Regions from separate parts of the Pseudundibacterium arcticum genome, predicted to be linked through region 3. Evidence: predicted binding sites of a transcription regulator. Region 3 holds the regulator's gene; each other region holds the start of a gene.
The links. Region 3 encodes HrcA, which represses chaperone genes, less so after heat shock. Its sites were predicted from a motif close to TTAGCACTCNNNNNNNNNGAGTGCTAA; they were not measured.

Region 1 (2,268 bases), on a different contig from region 3:
TTTTGCCAGTTCTTCAACAGTCGCTGTGACTGCCTTGTCGATACCGCGCTTCAAATCCATAGGATTCATGCCGGCGGCAACGAATTTCATGCCTTCGCGCACGATTGCCTGGGCCAGCACGGTTGCGGTGGTGGTGCCGTCACCGGCGTTGTCGGAGGTCTTGGAAGCAACTTCCTTGACCATCTGCGCACCCATGTTCATCAGCTTGTCTTTGAGTTCGATTTCCTTGGCCACCGAGACACCGTCCTTGGTGACGGTCGGCGCACCGTACGAGCGCTCCAGAACGACATTGCGACCTTTAGGGCCGAGTGTGACTTTAACTGCATTGGCGAGGATGTTGACGCCTTCAACCATCTTGGCGCGCGCTGCGTCGCCGAAAATAACTTCTTTAGCTGCCATGTTTGTAACTCCTAGATTATTCGTGGAAAGTGCTTAACTTAAATGCTTAAAGTCACTGGATCCCTGCGTGGCCGTCGGCCAATTTATCCTGAGATTGCCGAAGGGCAGGGACGACGTGGCTGTTGCCAAGCGCCAGGCGCCTGGACATCCGCGTCATTTTTCAACGATCGCCATGATGTCTTCTTCGCGCATCACCAGCAATTCGTCGCCGCCGACTTTGACGGTCTGGCCGGAATATTTGCCGAACAGGACGCGATCGCCGACTTTCACTGCCAGCGGACGCACCTTGCCGTCCTCCAGAATCTTGCCGTTGCCCACCGCCAAGATTTCACCCTGGTCCGGCTTTTCAGCGGCAGCCTCAGGGATGATCAGGCCGGAAGCGGTTTTGGTTTCCTGGTCGAGACGTTTTACGATGACGCGATCATGCAAAGGACGAAGATTCATAAAAACTCCTTTAATTTCAATGGGTTATTGTTTTCTTGCGGCAACTTTGCTGCAAATCAATCTTCACTGTGCGGGCTGCAATGGACACGCCACACTGGAAAGCTGGTAGGCCAGGGAAGGAATTAGCACTCTCCCCTAACGAGTGCTAATTATAGGGACGAAGACAAGGATTTTCAAGGTGCGATGTTCAATACGAGTTGAAGTAAGTTCAAACGCGCTGTCTGCTTTGGCGCTGTAGTTGCCAAGAAACGCTCTGGCCACCGTCCCGGCATGCGCTGAAAAGAGCGGTCCCGGAAGCCAGACTGCGGTGCAAATCTTGTCAGTTCGTTTATATTCGCGTGGGATAATGCAGCGCTCACTCACTGTCGATTGTTATGCGAATATTCCCGAGATCTCAGGCCGCCGCTTGTATTTTTCTGATTGAAATCTTGCTCTGTGGCTGGCCGGCCGGCGCCGCTGCTCGGACGCAGACCCAGACCCAGGAGTTGCCCGGCGTGGTGGCGGCCGCGTTCAAGCGCGCCGGCATCCCACCCAGCGCGGTGGGCAGTTTTGTGCAGGAAGTGGGCAGTGTGGCCCCGGTGGTTGCGGTTAACACGACGACGCCGTTCAATCCGGCCTCGACCATGAAGCTGCTTACCACCGACGCCGCACTGGAATTGCTGGGCCCGACCTTTACCTGGAAGACCCAGGCCTACGCCAATGGCCTGCAAGACGGCGAGGTCTTGCAGGGTGACCTGGTCATCCGCGGCAGCGGCGATCCGAAACTGGTGATCGAGAACTTCTGGCTGTTTCTGCGCCAGATCCGGGCGCGCGGCATCCGCGATATTCGCGGCGATCTGTTGCTCGACCGCAGCGCGTTTGCGGTCGCCACCCACAATGCGGCACAGTTCGATGGCGAACCGTTGAAGTCCTACAACGCCGGTCCCGACGCGTTGTTGCTTAATTACAAATCATTTGGTATGCGCTTTGTACCGGACCTCGCGCACGGCAACGTCAACGTGGTGCTCGACCCTCCGCTGGCAGGATACAAGGTGGTTGCGCCGATTCTGACCGATGGCGAATGCGACGACTGGCAGGGGCGCTTGCGCGCGAATATTCAGGGCGACGGCGCCAGTTTTGACGGCGTCTTTCCGCTGTCCTGCGGGGAACAGAGCTGGCATGTGCTGCCGTACACGATGACCGATACACAATATTTCGATGCCGTGTTCCGTCAGATGTGGCGTGATCTGGGCGGCAGCCTGAGCGGTGAGGTCAGGGAAGGCGTTACCCCGCCCGCCGCCAGCCTGATTACCGAATGGCAGTCGCCGACCTTGCCTGAAGTGATCCGCGACATTAACAAGTACAGCAATAATGTGATGGCGCGCCAGTTGTTGCTGACGCTGGCCAGCGGCCAGCCGCAATTGCCGGCCACCAGCGAGCGCGCGG
Region 2 (2,268 bases), on a different contig from region 3:
TGACCGACGTGATCACCACGCTCGGCGCCAATCCCTTGCCGGACGGCTACGTGCTGACGCTGGACGGCTTCGACAACGCCGCGGACGCGGCGCGCATCGAGTCGATCGCGACGCAACTGAAGGCCCTGCCCGACGTCGAGACGGTGCAGGTCGATTCGGCTTGGGTCAAGCGGCTGGCGGCCTTGATGCACGTGCTGCGGATCGCGCTGCTGTTTCTGGCCGGCACCCTGGCGGTGGTGGTGATCGCGGTGGTCTTCAACACCATCCGGCTGCAGGTGCTAACGCAGGTCGACGAGATCGCGCTGTCGCGCCTGATCGGTGCCACCGATGACTACATCCATCGGCCGTTCTATTACGCCGGTGCGCTGCTGGGCCTGTGCGCCGGCGGCGTCGCACTCGCTGCGGTGGCATTGGCGCTGCTGCCGCTGAATGTCGCGATCGGCGACTTTGCCCGGCTGTATGCGTCGCAATTCCAGCTGGCACCGCTCGGCCTGACGCTGGGCGCGGGTCTGCTGGCGGTCAGCGCGGCCCTGGGACTGACCGGCGCAGCGCTGTCGGTGCAGCGTCATCTAGCCAATTTTTCATAGAGTATATTGCCAACTCGCTTGCTTTTTAAGCGGAAACAAGCATCTCCTAATGGAGTATATTAAGCAGCGTGCCAGCGGCGGGCGCTGCGCACCCAGTTGGCCGGTCGGTTCCGCAGCCGCGCCCACCCGTCCGCGTGGCCTGCAACTATGGTCGGCGCCGCATTGAACACACAAATTCCTTTGGTCAATCGCAACTATCGACGCGCCGCTTGCTCTAACGTGGACATGAAAATGCGATTAGTTGTAAAGGAACAATAGTATTTACGCTATCTCCGTCATTTAAAACGTCCATTAGCACTCCCCCCGAGAGAGTGCTAACATGCACTTCGTCGTGGTCCGTGTTTGCGCATCGTTGGTATTGCAGTTTCAGGGAAGCAAGTAAGGAGAAAGAATGAAAGTAGCATCCGCACAATCTGGATCGGTAACTGTTGTCAATAATGCATTGGCGCTTGGTTTTTCCGGCACCCTGGGCAATCTGGATGCCTATATTTCGGCCGTCAACCGCCTGCCGATGCTGACGCACGAGGAAGAAATCTCGCTGGCGCGGCGCCTGCGCGACAACAACGATTTGGCTGCTGCGCAAGAATTGGTGATGTCCCATCTGCGCATGGTGGTGTCGATTGGTCGCGGCTATCTCGGCTATGGCCTGCCGCACGCCGATCTGATTCAGGAAGGCAATATCGGCCTGATGAAGGCGGTCAAGCGCTTCGACCCGGATCAAGGCGTGCGCCTGGTGTCGTATGCGATGCACTGGGTGAAGGCCGAGATGCATGAATACATCCTGAAGAACTGGCGCCTGGTCAAGGTTGCGACCACCAAGGCGCAGCGCAAGCTGTTCTTCAACCTGCGCAGCCACAAGCAAGGTCTGGATACGATGACGCCGAGCCAGGTCGATTCGCTGGCCAAGACGCTCAATGTCAAGCGCGAGGAAGTGATCGAGATGGAGACCCGTCTCACCGGCCGCGACATCGCGCTGGAAGCACCGACCGACGACGAAGACGACAAATTCGCCCCGATCGCCTATCTGTCGAGCGACAGCAGCGAGCCGACCAGGGTATTGGAAGCGCAGCAGAAAGACCGGCTGCATTCGGAAGGACTGGAACAGGCGCTGGCCAAGTTGGACGACCGCTCGCGCCGCATCGTCGAAGCGCGCTGGCTGGCCAACGACGATGGCTCCGGTGCCACGCTGCACACGCTGGCCGCAGAGTTCGGCGTGTCGGCCGAACGAATTCGCCAGATCGAAGCGGCGGCGCTGAAGAAGATGAAGGGTGCGCTGGCGGCGTTTGTTTAAGCGGTCATCGCTTAGTAAGCATTTCGCGACAAGAAAAAGCGCTCGATCGAGCGCTTTTTTTATTGCGGCTTGTCCCGTGTCCCGTCCTGACATAGGGGCAGGAAAAACCTGCGCCTCAACCTCATTGCAACAACAATTTCAGGTCATGTGCAATCGGTGCCGCGCCCTGGCCATGCCGGATGAACAGCCGGATCCGGCCCTGTGGATCGAACACATAGCTGCCGGCGGTGTGGTCCATGGTGTAACTGCCGGGCGTCTTGCCCGGAACTTTCTGGTAAAACACCTTGAATTCTTTCGCCGTCTTTTCGGTCGCGGCCAGATCGCCGTACAGCCCCAGAAAGCGCGGGTCGAACGCCGGAATATACTGTGCCAGCAGCGCCTGGGTGTCGC
Region 3 (2,268 bases):
CGCCGAGGCGGCGCTGTTCGACTGGATGCGCCAGCATGCGCCGCAGGTGCCGCAGCAGTTCAGCATCGAAACCCTGCAGGTCCGCCGCAAGGTGCTGATGGCGGGCAATCCGCGTTACCAGATCGACCTGTGGGCGCTGCGCCATGCGGTGCTGACCGAGGCCTTCAATATCTGCGGCGAAGACCTGTGCAAGGTCGATGCGGCGATGGACGTATTCAGCCGCGCACGCAGCGATGTGGTGCTGTATGACGATGTGCGGCCGAGCCTGACCCGGCTCGGCCAGCGCCACCTGCTCGGCACCATCTCGAACGGTTTCGCCGATCTGGCGACGATCGGCCTGGCCCATCATTTTCAGGTATCAATCGCGGCGCACCAGTTCGGCTGCGCCAAGCCCGACCGGGAAATCTTCCACGCCGCCTGTGACTTGCTGCACGTAGCGCCGGTCGAGGCGGTCTATGTCGGCGACGACCCGACCCGCGACATTGCGGGCGCGCAAGGTGCCGGCCTGCGCGCTGTCTGGCTGAATCGGGCCGACCTGCTGCCGCAACGCGGCCTGCCCCCCCATGTCAACCCGGATGCGGTGGTGTCCAATCTGTTTGAACTGGAGCAATGGCTCAGTACGCAGTAATCAAAATTCGGTAACAGGATTTACGCAATATAAAGAATGTAGGGTGCGCCATGCGCACCATTACCCGTGCCGACGCACCATTGGTGCGCATGGCGCACCCTACTTTTTCCGTGCAATGCTCACGCTGCCGTCGCCGGTTACAAATTACTGAAACGACAACATCCATCGGCAATTGCCCGATTGCATCATCGGCGCCACCACTGACGCGATGACAAAGCGCATAATGACAATTCGATCCACTCAGGTTCACGCCGCATGCCACGCCAGATGCAACTCGAACCCCGCGCACAAACCCTGCTCAAGGCCCTGGTTGAACGCTATATCGCCGACGGCCAGCCGGTTGGCTCACGCGCGCTGTCGCAGATCTCGGGGCTGGAGTTGTCGCCAGCCACGATCCGCAACATCATGGCCGACCTCGAGGCGATGGGTTTCGTCAGCAGCCCGCACACGTCAGCCGGCCGGATCCCGACGCCGCGCGGTTACCGTGTGTTCGTCGACAGGTTGCTGACGGCAAAAGGCATCGACGAGAGCGCGGTCGAGGCGCGGTTGCAATCGCGTCTACCGAACGCGCAGCCGCAAAAGACCATTGCGAATGCCGCGAAGATGCTGTCGTCGCTATCGCAATTTGCCGGCGTGGTACTGTCGCCGCGGCGCGAGTCGGTATTCCAGCAAATCGATTTTCTGCGCCTGTCCGAGAAACGCATTCTGCTGGTGATCGTCGCCCCCGGCGGCGATGTGCAAAACCGGCTGCTGCTGACCGACGTCGATTACACGCCGACCCAGCTGATCCAGGCGGCGAACTACATCAACCAGAATTACGGCGGCCTCAGTTTCGACGCAGTCAGTATCCGGCTGCAGGGCGAATTACGCCAGTTGCGCGACGACATGACGCGGCTGATGCAGGTCGCAGTCGAGGCCGGCAGCGAGGCGATGAGCGACAGCAGCGACGATGTGGTGATTGCCGGCGAGCGCAACCTGCTCTCCGTGTCCGATCTGGCGTCGAACATGACGTCGCTGCGTCAGTTGTTCGACATGTTCGAGCAGAAGACCGGCCTGCTGCAGCTGCTCAACGTGTCCAGCAAGGCGTCCGGCGTGCAGATCTTCATCGGCGGCGATTCCAGCCTGGTACCGATGGACGACATGAGCGTGGTCACCGCGCCGTATGCCGTCGACGGCAGGATCGTCGGCACGCTGGGGGTGATCGGCCCGACCCGGATGGCGTACGAACGGGTGATTCCGATTGTCGATATCACGGCCAAACTGTTGTCGAATGCGCTGAGTCACACTTAGCACTCGGCATGACCGGCACGAAAAAAACAAGGCTTCGATCAATGATCAAAGCCGTGTTTTTTTGCTTCATCCCGAGCCAATATCGCCGATACCGGCATCAATATTGCAAGTTCGCCATCAGTGCGCCGTCATCTCCCGCACCAGGTTTTCACCGCCGTAGATCTTGCCCAGCATCTCGGTGATTGCACCGCTGTGCACCGCGACCGTGCGGTTGATGCGGCCGTCGTACCAGAACGCACCGCCCAGCGAGTGGATATTGCCGTCGAAGATCAGGCCCACGATTTCACCGTTGCGGTTGATCATCGGGCTGCCGGAATTGCCGCCGATGATGTCGTTGGTGGTGACGAAAT

Region 1: a site for HrcA is predicted at 966-992, ahead of ACFOFO_RS07440 (co-chaperone GroES). Genes of this name have one in related genera too.
Region 2: a site for HrcA is predicted at 879-905, ahead of rpoH (RNA polymerase sigma factor RpoH). Genes of this name have one in related genera too.

What each region holds. Positions count from the first base shown of each region.
Region 1 is NZ_JBHRTP010000019.1:42,918-45,185, forward strand. Features, by position in the region: gene groL (chaperonin GroEL) at 1-399, opposite strand, end outside; gene ACFOFO_RS07440 (co-chaperone GroES) at 553-843, opposite strand; gene dacB (D-alanyl-D-alanine carboxypeptidase/D-alanyl-D-alanine endopeptidase) at 1,272-2,268, shown strand, end outside.
Region 2 is NZ_JBHRTP010000032.1:53,114-55,381, reverse strand. Features, by position in the region: gene ACFOFO_RS11135 (cell division protein FtsX) at 1-587, shown strand, start outside; gene rpoH (RNA polymerase sigma factor RpoH) at 979-1,878, shown strand; gene ACFOFO_RS11125 (SCO family protein) at 2,000-2,268, opposite strand, start outside.
Region 3 is NZ_JBHRTP010000072.1:43,062-45,329, forward strand. Features, by position in the region: gene ACFOFO_RS20305 (HAD family hydrolase) at 1-628, shown strand, start outside; gene hrcA (heat-inducible transcriptional repressor HrcA) at 896-1,918, shown strand; gene ACFOFO_RS20315 (S46 family peptidase) at 2,036-2,268, opposite strand, start outside.